Regions from separate parts of the Arthrobacter dokdonensis genome, predicted to be linked through region 4. Evidence: riboswitches for the same ligand, from Rfam matches in the RefSeq annotation. Region 4 holds a riboswitch; each other region holds the start of a gene.
What was found. A riboswitch is a leader RNA that binds a small molecule or an ion and turns the genes downstream of it on or off. The one in region 4 is predicted to bind S-adenosylmethionine.
Positions count from the first base shown of each region.

Region 1: linked by a shared signal. The riboswitch ahead of DMB86_RS05670 (hypothetical protein) and the one ahead of DMB86_RS07690 (bifunctional o-acetylhomoserine/o-acetylserine sulfhydrylase) in region 4 are both predicted to bind S-adenosylmethionine.
Region 2: linked by a shared signal. The riboswitch ahead of DMB86_RS01260 (DUF1737 domain-containing protein) and the one ahead of DMB86_RS07690 (bifunctional o-acetylhomoserine/o-acetylserine sulfhydrylase) in region 4 are both predicted to bind S-adenosylmethionine.
Region 3: linked by a shared signal. The riboswitch ahead of DMB86_RS03590 (cobalamin-independent methionine synthase II family protein) and the one ahead of DMB86_RS07690 (bifunctional o-acetylhomoserine/o-acetylserine sulfhydrylase) in region 4 are both predicted to bind S-adenosylmethionine.

Region 1 covers NZ_CP029642.1:1,278,620-1,282,521, reverse strand. Annotated here, with positions in the region: gene DMB86_RS05690 (FAD:protein FMN transferase) at 1-200, opposite strand, end outside; gene DMB86_RS20515 (hypothetical protein) at 202-489, opposite strand; gene DMB86_RS05680 (cupin domain-containing protein) at 618-1,202, opposite strand; partial or broken gene DMB86_RS05675 (sodium:solute symporter family transporter) at 1,377-1,885, shown strand; gene DMB86_RS20510 (hypothetical protein) at 1,900-2,067, shown strand; SAM riboswitch class IV at 2,079-2,190, shown strand; gene DMB86_RS05670 (hypothetical protein) at 2,204-2,518, shown strand; gene DMB86_RS05665 (biotin/lipoyl-containing protein) at 2,689-2,919, opposite strand; gene DMB86_RS05660 (alpha-ketoacid dehydrogenase subunit beta) at 2,916-3,902, opposite strand, start outside.
Region 2 covers NZ_CP029642.1:272,938-276,839, reverse strand. Annotated here, with positions in the region: gene DMB86_RS01270 (O-succinylhomoserine sulfhydrylase) at 1-799, opposite strand, end outside; gene DMB86_RS01265 (rhodanese-like domain-containing protein) at 857-1,249, opposite strand; gene DMB86_RS01260 (DUF1737 domain-containing protein) at 1,246-1,506, opposite strand; SAM riboswitch class IV at 1,590-1,713, opposite strand; gene DMB86_RS01255 (aminodeoxychorismate lyase) at 1,868-2,785, opposite strand; gene cls (cardiolipin synthase) at 3,012-3,902, shown strand, end outside.
Region 3 covers NZ_CP029642.1:782,678-786,579, reverse strand. Annotated here, with positions in the region: gene DMB86_RS03605 (hypothetical protein) at 1-482, opposite strand, end outside; gene DMB86_RS03600 (polysaccharide deacetylase family protein) at 541-1,422, opposite strand; gene DMB86_RS03595 (CoA-binding protein) at 1,443-1,859, opposite strand; SAM riboswitch class I at 2,012-2,130, shown strand; gene DMB86_RS03590 (cobalamin-independent methionine synthase II family protein) at 2,141-3,367, shown strand; gene DMB86_RS03585 (SUKH-4 family immunity protein) at 3,354-3,869, opposite strand.
Region 4 covers NZ_CP029642.1:1,748,861-1,752,762, forward strand. Annotated here, with positions in the region: gene DMB86_RS07685 (Tex family protein) at 1-1,941, shown strand, start outside; SAM riboswitch class IV at 2,141-2,258, shown strand; gene DMB86_RS07690 (bifunctional o-acetylhomoserine/o-acetylserine sulfhydrylase) at 2,340-3,656, shown strand; gene metX (homoserine O-acetyltransferase MetX) at 3,770-3,902, shown strand, end outside.

The DNA.
Region 1 (3,902 bases), 470 kb from region 4:
GCGCCGTGCACCAGGTCCCCGCGCCGCACCGCCAGTTCCGAGTCCGTGCGGAAGCGGCTGCAGGCGAGGTCGACGGCGTCGAGCATCCCTTGTGCCAGCCTGGCCGCGGCATCGGCCTGCCCGGGATCGGTCACCACCACCGAGGCGGACAGTCCCCACACCTGCCAGGACCGGCGGGCCGTGGCGTCATCCGGCGCCACGTCAGGATCCCGCCGACCGGGAGTGGCTGGCGCTTCCGTTGCCGGGCAGCAGCTGGGTGCCGGAGGAGGAGCCGGACTGTGAGCCGGAGTCCGGTGAGGAACCTGAGTCCGAGGACGGGTCCGGCGTCGTGGTGCCGCTGTTTTGGGTCGTTGCGGCCTTGGCTGCGTTGGCGGCGTTGATGGTGCCATCCAATGCAACGCTGCCCAGTGCCGCCGTCCCCAGTGCGCCCATGGCCACCACGGACGTGACCGTCTGGGCGATTTTCCTGCCGTCGGCTGTTCGTGCCATGACGGGCCCTCGCTCTCAAAGTCCAAGTTTGGCGTTGTGTCCTGTCTTCAAGGATCAACGTGCTGGCTTTGAATTTGCCGTGAACGGGCCGGTGGGAACTTAGGTATCCGCTTGGCGGCTCGTGGGCGTCAGTAGCCCGATCCGGAGGCGGCGGGGACCAGGATGAACAGGGCCTCCACGGGGGCGGCGGAGCGGTTCTCCCAGGAATGCGGCTCCCGGCCGGGGAAGGAGAGCGTGTCCCCGGCCTGCAGGTCGTACGATTCCTGGGTCATGATCAGCGTCAGCTCGCCGCTGACGATGTGCAGCACGTCAACGTCACAGTCGACGGCGTACAGCTCGGATTCGCCGCGGCCAAACGGTTCGATGGTGGTGCCAAGGATTTGCAGGCGGCGCTCCGAGCGGGCGGTGAGCAGCCGTTCCACGATGCCCTCGCCCCCCAGCGAGATGCGCGGGCCCTCACCGCGGCGCGTCAGGTGCGTCTCGGGGGCGGCAAAAAGCTCGCCGATGGAAATGGACAGGACTTGGCACAGTGTCACGAGGGACGCGACACTGGGAGAGGTGAGGTCACGCTCCACGCGGCTCAGGAACCCCTTGGTCAGCCCGGTCGCGTCGGCCACATGCTCAATCGTGAGCCGCTGTGACTGACGGGCGGCACGGATCCGTGAGCCGATGGCCACCGGGGCAGAGCTGGGTTCAACGGGCAGTGCCTTCATGTGTGCTCCTAAGGGGTCCGGGCTACGCGCACCCACCGTGGCCCTCCCACGGGCAGGGTCACTTTGACTGTCGCGTCCATCACAGTTTAGCCTAATGGACAACGGATGTTGCCTCTTGGGCAATTTTATTTCGCGGATCCGCAGCCACTCTGGAGCACCTTCATGACCTTTAACGTTGCCATAGGCATGCTGCTGCTGAGCCTCCTCTTCGCCGGCACCATCCTGCGCCTGAAGATCTACACCGTTTCCCAGATGCTCAGCCTGCGGTACGGCCAGAAAACCACCACGATGTCCGGCATCGTCATGCTGGCCTAGACTGTCCTGATCTCGGCCACCTCTTCGGGCGCCCATGCCACAATTTTTGTGGTCCTGTCCGGCTGGGACCGGTGGCTCGCCATTGCGGTGGGCGGCGCCATCGTGCTGGTCTACTCAACCATCGGCGGCATGTGGTCCATCACGCTCGCCGACCAGGTGCAGTTCGTCATCAAGACCGTGGGCGTCTTCCTGCTCATGCTCCCGTTCGCGTGGAAGGCCGTCGGCGGCCTGTCCGGCATCCAGTTCCGGGTGGAGCCAGCTTCTTCCAATGGAACGGGATCGGCCCGCAGACCATCATCACCTACCTTGCCATCTACACCCTGGGCCTGCTGATCGGCCAGGACATCTGGCAGCGCGTGTTCACCGCCAGCTGATCTCCATCGTGGTCAGCGACGTGGTCTTCGCGCTGACCATCGCCTACGACATCCTGGTGGGCGGGCTGCCCGTGGCCATCATCGGCGGTCTGGCCTGGGCGTGGGGAGTTGGAAGTGGGGCGGGTGGTGACGTAATTTATTACGCCGCCACCCGCCGTCGTACTTTTTGGCGGTAGAGTGGTGCCAGCTTCAAGAGATGCGGCGCCAAGCTCCGACTGGCCGCGCACCAACCCCATGTTCACAGGGTGGTTCGGATGAGGAAGCGGCCCGACGCCAACCGGTGCGGGCAAGAGCACACGCAAAGGCCATGACATGACCATTACTGCCGTCAACCGCCCCGTCCGCACACAGCAGGCCAACCGCACCGTCCGCACACAGCAGGCCAAGCGCCCCGAAGGCATCCCCGTCCTGCCCGCCGTGGACATCAACCTCGGATCCGTCACGTTTTTCACCCCGGGCGGGCACCGCCAATACTGGTCCGCCGAACCGGCCGAACTGGTCAACGCTCTCACGGAGGCCGTCCGGCCGGCCCAGTGGATCCCCGAAATCGGCACCCTGGTGGTGACCGTCGCACAGACGGGTGTGCGGGCGGGCCGGCGCCTCGGCTTCCGCCTCGCGGCACACTAGCTGGCTCGGCCACCAGTCGCTGGCGTCTGGAAATACGGCCGGGTGATCAGCTCGAAGCCGTGCCCTGGCGGGTCCTTAAAGTAGACTCCGCGCCGGCCGACCGGCCAATCCGTGTCTGGCGCGAGGCCGGTCCGGTAATCACCGGACCGGCCCACATGCGGTGAAGATCCTCATTCGATGACGGCGATCACGGCACCCTGGGCCACCTCGTCGCCCTCCTGGACCCGGAGCCGGACGGTGCCGGCCAGGGGCGCGTAGATTTCGGCGTCGACCTTGTCGATGGACACCTCGGCGAGCAGGTGCCTGTCCTTGACGGGGTCGCCGTCGGCCACGTACCAGGTGGACACCACGCCGGGCTCGGACGCGTCGCCGGTCATCATCGGAAACAGGACATCAGTCACGCGGCCACCGCCTTTCTCACCGCGGCCTCGATGCGCGCGGACGTTGGCAACACAGCATATTCCAGTTCCCGGGCGTACGGAATGGGAACGTCCGGCACGCACACGCGGCTGAACGACTTCAGCAGCGACGGGTCGTGCTCGGTGATGGTGGCCGCGATCTCCCCGGAGAGCCCGAACGAGCGGTAGTCCTCATCCACCACGATGACCCGTCCGGTCTTGGCTGCCGTCGCAATCACGGCACCCCGGTCCAGCGGGACAAGCGAGCGCAGGTCCAGCACCTCCACGCTGATGCCCTCCGGCGCCAGCTTCTCGGCCACGTCCAAGCTGTGGTGCACGGACAGTGACAGCGTCACAATGCTCACGTCGGCGCCTTCGCGGGCCACCCTGGCCTTGCCGATCGGCACCACGTAGTCCCCCTCCGGCACGGCGCCGATCGAGCGCTGGTTCTTGGCCATCCAGGCCAGCCCCATGACGCCCTTGTGGAACATGTACACGACCGGGTCATCGGAGCGGATCGCCGCCGTCATGAGCCCCTTGGCGTCGTACGGGTTGGACGGGACCACCACCTTCATGCCGGGCAGGTGCGCAAACGTCCCCCACAGCGTCTGCGAGTGCTGGGCGCCGTCCGAATAGCCGCCGCCCACGGCCGTCATGAGCACCATGGGCACGCGGACGTGGCCGCCGGACTCGTAGTGGATCTTGGCCATGTGGTTGTAGATCTGGTCCATGCACACGCCAAAGAAGTCCACGAACATGAGCTCCACGACGGGCCGCATGCCCTCCACCGCCGCGCCGATGCCCAGCCCGATGAACGCCGACTCCGAGATCGGGGTGTCCAGGACGCGCTCCGGGCCGAACCGCTCCAGCAGCCCCGTGGTGGAGGAGAAGATGCCGCCGTACGCGCCCACGTCCTCGCCCATGACAAACACCGACGGGTCCGCCGCCATCTGCGAGGCGATGGCCTCCTGGATGGCCTTGGCCGT
Region 2 (3,902 bases), 1.5 Mb from region 4:
CGCGCAGGCCCATGGTTTCCAGCCCCTTGGTCAGCACCCACGCGTTGAACGCGGACAGTGCCGGGCCGGTGTGCCGCATCAGGTTCTTCACGGGCCCGTCAATGAACTCCTTGGTGCCCAGGATGGCGCCGCCCAACACGCGGCCCTGCCCGTCAATGTGCTTGGTGCCCGAGTACACCACGATGTCCGCGCCAAAGTCGCCGCAGCGCTGGAGCAGGGGCGTGGCGAAGACGTTGTCCGCGACCACTTTGGCGCCGGCGGCGTGGGCCAGTTCGCAGACGGCGGCGATGTCCACAATTTCCTGCATCGGGTTCGACGGCGACTCAAAGAACACGGCGGTGGTCGGCACGGACAAAGCCGACCGCCACTGGTCCAGGTCCGGTCCGTCCACAAACACGGTCTCCACGCCCCAGCGGGGGAGCAGCTCGTTCAGGATCACAAAGCAGGAGCCAAACAGGGAGCGCGAGGCCACCACGCGGTCACCGGCCCCCAGCAGGGCACCCAGGGCCGTGAAGACGGCGGACATGCCGGACGCCGTCGCAAAGCACGCCTCCTTGCCCTCAAGCAGGCGCAGCCGCTCCTGGAACGTGGCCACGGACGGGTTGCCGTAGCGCGAATACACGAAGCGGTCCACCTCGCCGGTGAACGACTGCTCGGCGTGCTCGGCGGATTCGTAGACGAAGCCGGAGTTCAGGAAGAGGGCCTCGGAGGTCTCCTGGAAGTTGGTCCGGTCCAGCCCGCCGCGGACCGCCTGGGTGTCTTCCGCCCAGCTGGCGGCGTGGTCGTTAAAGTTACTCAAGTGCGTGTGTTCCTTAGCTTTGGCAGGTGGTGCCGGGGTCACCGGCGTGGGACGTGCCTACTTCCAGGGCAGGCTGCGGTTCTTCCAGCCGTTGACGACGCGGTCGCCGTAGCCGTCGGGCACGCCCTCAAAGCCCTCGAGCACATTGAACGCCGTGTATCCGGCGGCAGTGGCGGCCTGCGCGGCGGCAACGGACCGGGCTCCGGAACGGCACAGCACCACCAGTTCCCGGTCGGTGGGCACGGCTGCCCGCAGCTCGGACACAAAGGCAGGGTTCGGCTCGCCCGAGGCAAGGTTCCACTGGATGAAGACGGCCTCCGCGTCCAGGGCGGAGACGTCCGGCACGCCAATGTGGGCCCATTCGCCGTCGGTGCGCACGTCCACCAAAACGGCGCCGGCGGCCACCTTGGCCCAGGCCTGGGCGGGCGCCACATCGCCGGCGTAGCTCACGCGATGCCCTCGCCGTCGAACTCTTCGGGGTCTTCCAGCCGTGAGACGGCGTGGGCGACGGCGGCGTCCGAGGAGGCCACGGCGTGCGGGAGGATGACGGCCTGGGCACAGATCACGGACGTGCCGTTGAACGTCACGGCGGGGCCGCCGTGCAGGATGTAGCCTTCCGCCAGCGCGGCGGAGATCCGCTCACAAAACGAGCTGTCGTCCGGGCCGGTGATCAGCCGGTAGGGCAGCGGGGCTTCTTCAACGCTCATGTGTACTCCTCAGTGCAGGCGGCGGCCGCTGCAAGCGGGTACCGGGCGGTGGAGGGGCCGTGGCAACCGGCACACCGCGGGGCAGTTCGCGCTTGCAAGCCGCAGCCGTTGGTTTGGCAGGGTTTGCCGAGTAGTCACCTGAGGCACCCCGCCGACACAGAGGGTTGCCGTCCAGCAAGTCAGGGCTTGGCGCTGGCACTCGTTACTCACAAGAAAAGTAACACATGGCTGGCGGGCACGGCCCATGGGGCCGGGGAAATGTGGCGCTGCATGACTTTTCCAGCAAAAGGACGGCCGGCAGGGGCAGCCCCGTCCGCCCGGCCGTGCGCCCGCCCCCTCCGCCCGGCCGTGCGCCTGTAGCCTAGGGCGTGCGGGCCAGCAGCGCGCTGAGTTCGGCAGTCAGCCGCGCGCGGACGTCCGAGGCGCCAATCTCCGTGCCATCGATGCTGTTGACCGGCGCGAGCAGCCTGATGCTGGACACGAGCCAGACGGCATCGGCGTCCAGCAGGTCCGCCGGCACCAGGGGGCCGTAGCCCAGCTCCCAGCCGGCTTCCCTCGCCGCGGCAAACAGGGCGCCCTGGGTGGTGCCGGGCAAAATGCCGCTGTCCAGGTTGGGGGTGATGAGCCGCTTGACGGGAGCGCCGCCGTCGTCCGTCACGTGGGCCAGGAGGACGGACGACGTCGGCCCCTCCAGCACGTGTCCGTCGCTGCTGGTGAAGATCACGTCATCCGCGCCCTGGGCGTGGGCGTGGCGCAGGGCCGCCATGTTAACGGCGTAGGAAAGCGTCTTGGCCCCCAGCAGCAGCCACGGCGCCCGGTGCGCCACGGTGCTGTCATAGCCGCGGTCCAGCAGGATCACGTCCAGGCCCCGGGCGCGCTGTTCGGCCAGTGCCGGGGAAACGGCGGTGGCCTGCACCCAGGCGGTGGGGGTGTCCGCGCCCTCGGGCCCGCGGGTGGCGATGAGCTTGATGACAACGTTGGTGTTGCCGTGCTCGTCCGGGACCTGGGGAGAGGCCTCGGAGAAGGCCGCGACCGCCGTCGCGATGGCCCGTAGCCAGACGGCGGCTTCGGGGACCTCCAGCCCCATCGACTGTGCGGAGGTGGCCAGCCGGTGCAGGTGGGCCTGCACCTTGCGGGGTTCGCCGTTGACGGCCAGCAGGGTTTCAAAAATGCCGTCGCCGCGGGTGACGCCCTGGTCGGTGGCCAGGAGGGCCGGAACGCCGGCGTCGACGAGGCGGCCGGACGGGTGTGCGGGGTCCAAAAACACCAAAACAGTCATGGATCGAGCTTAGTGCCCGTGCTTTGGGCGTCCGTCGGGTCTAGCGCGGCGCCACCGGTACCGGTCGAAGGTGAAGGAGCGGGCAATGCCCGTCAGGCCCGGCGATCCGTCTGCGTTTGTCCGGGGCAACGGTGAATTTTCCGCCCCCGGCGTTGGCCATGCCAGCCGGTAGGCTAAGTAAGGTCACTTGACGCGCACATGGCGCCACCTGAGGAGGCACCGCTTGATCTGGACAGCGTTCAGCCTGCCCAACGGACCCGCATGGCTCTCGGCCCTGCTGCTGCTGGCGGACATGTGCATCCGCATTGCCGTGCTCGGCATCATTCCCGGCAACCGCCGCCCCACCACTGCCATGGCCTGGCTGCTGTGCATCTTCTTTCTGCCGTACATTGGCCTGATCCTGTTCCTTATGTTCGGCAACTTCCGGCTGTCGCGCCGCCGCCGGGAAATGCAGGAGGCCGTCAACCGCCGCGTCGTTGAAGGAACACGGGAGATCGCCGGGCAGGTGACTCCGTACGACGGTCCGTCCTGGATCAACCAGGCCGTGGAGCTGAACCGGAACCTGGGCTTTTTTCCGGCCCTCGGCGCCAATTCGGTGGAACTGGTCAAGGGCTACCAGGAGTCGCTGGACGCCATGGCCGTGGCCGTCAACGAGGCCCGGGAATACGTCAATGCCGAATTTTACATCATGAGTTCCGACGCCTCCACCGACCGGCTGTTTCACGAACTCGAGGCCGCGGCCGCACGCGGCGTCAGGGTCCGGGTGCTCTTTGACCACATCGGTTCGCTGCGGGTGCCCGGCTACCGGGGCATGATCCGGAGGCTGAAGGCCAGCGAAATCCAGTGGCGCCGCATGCTGCCGCTGCTGCCTGTCAAGGGCCAGTGGCGCCGCCCGGACCTGCGCAACCACCGCAAGATCCTGGTGGTGGACGGCCGCGTCGGCTTCACCGGCTCGCAAAACGTGATTGAGCCGTCCTACCGCAGGAAGGCCAACGCCAAGGTGGGGCGCAAATGGGTTGAGCTCATGGCGCGGCTCGAGGGGCCGATTGTGGGCACGCTCAATGTCATGTTCGCCACGGACTGGTCCAGCGAGACCGAGGAAAACCTGGAGTCCCAG
Region 3 (3,902 bases), 970 kb from region 4:
TCATCCGTGGCGGTCCACTCGTCCGTCCCCAGGAGGGAAAGCCCTTCGGCCGCCAGCTGGCGCCGCGGCCGCAGGGCGCTGAGCACATTGCTGGCCCGCTGGCCCTTGATGCCATCAACCCGGCTGAATTCGTCAATAATGCCTGCCTTGAGCCACCGTTCCCAGAGCAGCTTCACCGTCAAGGCAGGGTCCTTGCGCAGCGCAGCCCTTCCGCGGGGCGTGAGCTGCATGCGCGGCCCGTCGGCGAGTCCTCCCGCCTGAAGAAGCAGCGGCCAGGCGAAAGCCGAGATGGCTTCACTGGCATAAAAGTCGCCGCCAGGGAGGTTCTCGGCCAGCAGCTTCACGGTGGCTGCAGACGGCTTGCGCGTCGCAGCGCTGACCCGCAATTTGCCGGCCTCCGCCAGCGCCAGCACCACGGGCAGCTGCGCCAGCGCCCGCTGCTCGGTCATGACTTCGGCCGCATCCACCGGGGAATCATCCATGCTCCATGCTCCTTGTCCGGTCGCCGTACGGCGGCCTTTGCCAGCTGAACAGTCTGCCTTACTTCACGCCCAGGTAGTCCTCCAGCAGCACAACCTTCAGCCCGGCCGCCTTCTGCGCCCTGATGAACGCCGCCAGGTCCGCGGGCAATTCTGGCCGGAAGTGCATCAGTACGATGTCCCCCGGGCGCAGTGCCTGGCCCACCTGGTACTGCATGGACCGCGCGTTGGCCTTCGCCTCCCAGTCCACAATCGCTTTCATGCCGCACTCCGCGGCGGCCCTGCGCACGGCCTGCGTGTACGGGCCTCCCGGTGGACGGAAGAGGACGGGACGCCGGCCGAAGTACTTTTCCTCATAGTCCGCCATGCCGCAGATCTCGGCCTTGACCTGCGGGTACGGGAGGTTGATGAAGCCCAGGTTGTGGGTCATCGTGTGGTCCTCGATGAGGTATCCGGCGTCGAGATAGGCCTGGTAGAAGCCCGCGTGCCCGGCAATGAAGGTGTGCGCCAAAAACAGCGACGCCTTGATGCCGTTCCGCTCCAGCAGCGCCAGGTCGGATGCCCGCTTCACCGCCCCGTCGTCAATGGTCAGGAACACCACCTTTTGTTGCGTGGGGATCTTGGTGATGACCGGGACCATGCCGTCCTCAATGGGCGGCAGCGTATAGTCCGGCACCAGCCCGCCCAAGGTGCTGTGCCGCCCCGTCGTCGGATCCAGGGCTGAGGGCGCGGACGACGCCGGAGCCTGCGTTGCGCTCACGGCCCCGGCCGCCGTCGTGGTCCAGGACGGTGCCGTCGGCGCGGTGGTCGCGGAGGTGCCGGCCGGCGTCGTGGTTCCGGCGGCAACGCGCAGGACGCCCACGGCGAGCGCGGCGAGCACCACCACCACGGCGAGCGTAATCCAGCGGGCCGTGTTCGGGATGGTGCGCATATGGCGGGGCATGTCGGCCTTTGGGGTTGAACTTACAGGCCGATGGCGGCGGCCTGTATTTTGGGGCAGGTGTCCATGACCACGTCCAGGCCGGCGTCGGCCGCCCGCTGTGCCGCGGCCTCGTCGACGACCCCCACTTGCAGCCAGACCGCCTTGGCGCCGACGGCGATGGCCTGGTCCACCACCGCGCCCACCTTGGTGGAGTTCACAAAACAGTCGACGACGTCAATTGCTCCTGGAATCTCGGCGAGGGTCCTGTAGCCCTTGACCCCGTGGACGTCGTCGCCCGACAGGTTGACCGGAATGATTTCCTGTCCCAGGTGCTGCTGCAGGAACAACGACACACCCACCGCCGCCCGCAGCGGGTTGTTGGACAGCCCGACCACCGCCCAGCGGGCGGGCGTGGTCAGCAGGCGGTGGATGACCGCGGGATCGTTGACATGGCTCATGGAGCCAATTTTATGTGCCCGACCGGAGGATTGGCCTCAGGCACGGCCGTGGCAGGGGCAGGTACGGCCCGTCCGCGGAAGTCCTCGTCGCAATGCGGCGCAACGCGGCGCAATGATTTGGCGTGGAGCCCGGCCCGAGGGCACAATGGGCGTGACCATCCCGAGCGGCCGAGAGATCTGGCTCAGCGACGCCGCAGCAACCCTCCTTGGCCGTGCCTGAACAGTGTTCGGCAGCGTCGGGGACCGGTGCTACCGCCAGAAACGATGGAAGGAATCCATTCGTGGCTTTAAACACCGACCACATCCGCACCACCCACGCCGGCTCGCTGCCCCGCACCCCTGCCCTGCTGGCCGCCAACGCCGAACGGGAGGCCGGCGGCGACACCGACGAATACCAAGCCCTGCTTGCGGATTCCGTGGTGGACATCGTTGCCCGGCAGCAGGCCGCCGGCATCGACATTCCCAATGACGGCGAGTACGGCCACACCATGTCCAACGCCGTCGACTACGGCGCCTGGTGGAACTACTCGTTCGGCCGCCTCGGTGGGCTGGAGGCAACCACCGTGGACCGTTGGGCCGACGACGAAGCGCACCGATCCACGCCCGGCAACGTGGTGCTGACTTCCTTTCCGGACCGTCGAGACCGACAGAAATTCAACGAGGCCTACAGCGACCCGGCCTCCGGCATCCTGGCCCATCGCAAGGCCACGACGCAGCCGAAGATTGTCGGACCGCTGACCTACACGGGACACGCACAGGTCGCCTCCGACGTTGCCAACCTGGGCAAGGGACTTGCCTCCGCCGGCCTGACGGAGGGGTTCATGGCAGCGTTGTCACCCGGCTCCTGCGCCCGGCTGGCCAACGAGTATTACGCCACCGACGAGGAACTGCTCTACGCCTGCGCGGACGCCATGCGCGAGGAGTACAAGGCGATCATCGGCGCCGGCCTGACGGTCCAGCTCGACGATCCCTCGCTGGCCGAGAGCTGGGACCAGGTCAACCCGGAACCGGCCCTCGCCGATTACAAGAAGTTCATCCAACTGCGGGTCGAGGCCACCAACTACGCCCTCCGGGGACTTCCCGAGGACAAGATCCGCCTCCACGTGTGCTGGGGCTCATGGCACGGCCCACACACCACGGACATCCCCTTCGCCGACATTCTCGACGAGGTGCTCGCCATCCAAGCGGGCGCCTATTCCTTCGAGGCCGCCAATGTCCGGCACGAACATGAATGGAAAATCTGGCAGGACGCCAGGCTGCCGGAAGGCAAATCCATCATCCCCGGCGTGGTTTCCCATGCGACGAACGTGGTGGAACACCCGGAACTCGTGGCGGACCGTATCGAGCGCTTCGCCTCGGTGGTGGGCCGCGAGGCCGTCATCGCATCCACCGACTGCGGCCTGGGCGGCCGCGTCCACCCGCAGATCGCGGCGGCCAAGCTGGAGGCGCTGGGGCAGGGCGCGGAAATAGCCTCACGCCGACTCTGGAAAGGACCTAGGCGACGCTGAAGGACTCGTCGGCGCCGGGGCGGTCGTTGTCCCCGGTGTCGGTCTCGCGTTCATCTTCCTCGTCGTCGTCCAGGTCGTCGTAATCCACGTAGTCGTCGCTGGTCAGTTCCTCCGTGTAGAGGGACCAGAACTCGTTGGGGCCGGCGGCCGGGGGGTCCAGGACCTTCAGCTGGGATTCGAAGGACTTCCTGACCGCGGAAAACTCCTCGTCGTCCTCCGGGCCGGGTGCGTCGCTGTCAATGGAGCCCCACGCGGACACGATTTGGACGAACGTGTCCAGGTTGGAGGCAACAAGGGACTCGTCGTCCTCGCAGACAAAGAGCACGGCCCCCTTCTTGCGATCGACCACGACAAACTGGAAGTCGCCGTCGTTGCACACCACGGCACGCCCGGCAGGATCGTTGTGGTACGGGGGTTTCAGCCAGGTGCCGTCCATCGGCATGTCCTCCAACGCCGAGGGGTGCAGCGGCTCAAGCGCCGCCCAAATTCTGGAATCATTCATGGCTTCCTCCTGCCCTTATTCCTGACACTAACC
Region 4 (3,902 bases):
CGCGAAAGGCTGTGGAAGACGGGCCGGCTGCGATCCACAGTCAAAACAGGCAAGGCAGGGAAGGCCGCCGACGGAGAGAAATTCAAGGACTACTTTGACTTTTCCCAGCCGCCGCACACGCTGCCCAGCCACCGGGTGCTCGCGCTGCTGCGCGGCGAAAAGGAAGGCGTGCTGACACTGGACCTTTCGGAGGCGGACACCCGCGACGCCGACGCCCAGGCGCAGGCCCGCGCCCGCTATGAAAGCGCCGTGGCGCACTCCCTAGGCATTGCCGATGCCGGCCGGGCCGCCGACACCTGGCTCATGACCGGCGCCCGCCTGGCCTGGCGCACCCGCATCCTCACCCGCCTGTCCGTGGACCTGCGCGTGCGGATGTTCCAAAGCGCCGAGGAGGAATCGGTGCGCGTGTTTGCCGCCAACCTGCGCGACGTCCTGCTTGCCGCGCCCGCCGGCAACAGGGCCACGCTCGGCCTGGACCCGGGCCTGCGCACGGGCACCAAGGTGGCCGTGGTGGACGGCACCGGCAAGGTGGCCGCCACGGACACCATCTACCCGCACGCCCCGGCCAGGCGCTGGAACGAGGCCCTGGCCACGCTTGCTGCCCTGGTGGAAAAGCACCATGTGGAACTCATCGCCATCGGCAACGGCACGGCCAGCCGCGAAACCGACAAGCTCGCCGCCGAACTCCTCGCGGAACTCAAAAGGACCCATCCGGATCGCTTGGTCGCCAAGCTGGTGGTTTCCGAGGCCGGTGCGTCGGTCTATTCCGCCTCCGCCCTGGCCGGCGCCGAACTGCCCGGCATGGACGTCTCCCTGCGCGGCGCGGTCTCGATTGCCCGCCGCCTGCAAGACCCGCTCGCGGAACTGGTCAAGATCGATCCCAAGTCCATCGGCGTGGGCCAATACCAGCACGATCTCACCCCGGCCAAGCTGGAGCGCTCGTTGGACGCCGTGGTCGAGGACTGCGTCAACGCCGTCGGTGTGGACCTGAACACGGCGTCCCCGGCGCTGCTGGCCCGGGTGGCCGGTGTGGGGCCCCTGCTGAGCGAAAACATTGTGGCGCACCGCAACGAAAACGGCCCGTTCAGCAAGCGCCGCGAGTTGCTCAAGGTGGCCCGCCTGGGCCCCAAGGCCTACGAACAGTGTGCCGGCTTCCTGCGCATCACCGGGGGAGCGGAGCCGCTGGATGCCTCCAGCGTGCACCCCGAGGCGTACGGCGTGGCCCGCAGGATCCTGGCCGCCGTCGGTGCCGGGCCCGCGGAAATTTCCGGCGGCGTGGCGGCCGTGGCCGCCGTCGACCCCCAGGACTTCACGGACGGAACCTTCGGCCTGCCGACCGTGGCGGACATCGTCGCCGAGCTGCAAAAGCCGGGGCGCGACCCCCGCCCGCGCTTTGAAACCGCCACGTTCAGCGAGGGGATTGAGAAGATCACCGACTTGCGCCCGGGCATGATCCTGGAGGGCACCGTCTCCAACGTCGCCGCATTCGGCGCCTTCGTGGACATCGGCGTGCACCAGGACGGGCTGGTCCACGTCTCCGCCATGAGAAACACGTTCGTCTCCGACCCGCACACCGTGGTCAAGTCCGGCCAGGTCGTGCGCGTGAAGGTGCTGGACGTGGAGCCGGAACGCAAGCGCATCTCGCTCACCCTGCGCCTGGACGACGGGGCCAATGCCGCCGGCGCCAAGGCCGGAGCCAGAGCCGGGTCCACGACAAATGCTCCCGCGGACGACGCCGGCTCCCGAACACCGGCGCGTAACTCGCCGCGGGGCGGTGCCCAGGGGGCGCGCCAGGCCCGGCAGGGGCGGCAGGGCCGGCCGGTGGATGGATCCGGCCAGACCCGATCTCCGTCGACCGGCCAGGCCCGGCCGGCGGCACCGGCGGCGGACACCGCCATGGCAGAGGCTCTGCGCCGGGCCGGACTGGGCAAGCGCGGGTAGGGCGGGACAGCGCAGGGTCCGCTCCGCCGCGGCACTCCTCCGACGTGGGACGCCAAGGACAGGATGCTGCAGGTGGTCGGCACGGCACTTGTTCGGCCCTGCCCAGTTTTCGGCGCCAATGTCCAGCACATGTTCGGCCAGGGTCATAAAGCCGTCACAATGTTGCGGCGCGGCGGAGCGCTCTCGCACACTGGTAACAGGTCATGAGTGCCAGCGACAAGCCCCGGCTCGCTGGCCGGCAACCCTCCTTACCGCGGCGGGGTGCCCCGGGTGAAGACCTGGCGCTGGGCCAACCGGGCTCGGTGCAAGCGCGGGCCGCAACTTCCCCTCCCGCCCCCTGCGTCCCCGGACGCCGGGGCGCGGGACGTGGACGGCCTCTAGTGTGTAAGGAGCTCGAAGTGAGCAACGCTTGGTCATTTGAAACCCGTCAGATCCACGCCGGCCAGCAGCCGGATGCCGCCACCGGCGCCCGGGCGCTGCCGATCTACCAGACGACGTCGTTCGTGTTCCCCTCGACGGAAAGCGCCGCCGCACGGTTCGCGCTCACCGAACTGGAGCCCATCTACACGCGCATCGGCAACCCCACCGCCGACGCCGTCGAACAGCGCGTCGCCAGCCTGGAAGGCGGGGTGGGGGCCCTGCTCCTTGCTTCCGGGCAGGCCGCCACCACGTTCGCCATCCTCAACCTGGCGGAGGCCGGGGACCACATTGTGTCCAGCCCCAGTATCTACGGCGGCACGTTCAACCTGCTGGCCCACACGCTGAAGAAGCTCGGCATCGAGGTCACGTTTGTCTCCGATCCGGACAACCTGGATGAATGGCGCTCCTCGGTCCGGCCCAACACGAAGGCGTTCTTCGGCGAGACGGTCTCGAACCCGCGCCAGGACGTGCTGGACCTGGAAAACATCAGCGCCATCGCCCACGACGCCGGCGTGCCGCTGATCGTGGACAACACCCTGGCCACGCCGTACCTGATCCGCCCGCTGGAATGGGGCGCGGACATCGTGATCCATTCCGCCACCAAGTACCTGGGCGGGCACGGCAACGCCATCGGCGGCATCATCGTCGACGGCGGCAGGTTCGACTTCGCCGCCAGCCCGGACAGGTTCCCGGGATTCAACACTCCGGATGAGAGCTACAACGGCCTGGTCTACGCCCGCGACCTCGGCGTGGGCAGCGCCCTCGGCGCCAACCTGGCCTACATCCTCAAGGCCCGCGTGCAACTGCTGCGCGACCTCGGCTCCGCCATCTCCCCCTTCAACGCCTTCCTCATCGCGCAGGGCATCGAGACGCTGAGCCTGCGGGTGGAACGCCACGTCGCCAACGCCGTCAAGGTGGCCAATTGGCTTGAAGCCAATGAGAACGTCGACGCCGTGGCCTACGCCGGCATCCCGTCCAGCCCATGGTTTGAGCGCGGCCGCAAGTACGGCCCGAACGGGACGGGCGCCATCGTCTCCTTCGACATCAAGGGCGGGCTCGAGGCCGGGCGGCGTTTCGTGGACGGCCTGGAGCTGCACTCGCACGTGGCCAACCTGGGCGACGTCCGCTCCCTGGTGATCCATCCGGCGTCAACCACGCACGCCCAGCTGAGCGAAGAGCAGCGGCTGGCCGCCGGCGTCCGCCCCGGCCTGGTACGCCTGTCCGTGGGCCTGGAAGGCGTCGAGGACATCATTGCCGATCTCGAAGCCGGGTTCCGGGCAGCAAAATCAGCGTGAGTGCCGCGGACAGGACGGCGGCGGAGGATACCGTGTTCACCCCAGGCACCGACCCCGACACGTCCAACCCCGGCGGCAGCCCCTGGTCCGGCGCCGTCGGGCAGGGCGGCGGCGTGCTGCGCTCGGTGAACATTGGCGCGCTGGCGCTGGAGGCCGGGGGCGGACTGCCGTCCGTGACGGTGGCCTACGAATCCTGGGGGACGTTGGATGAAGACGGCAGCAACGCCGTCCTCATCCAGCACGCAC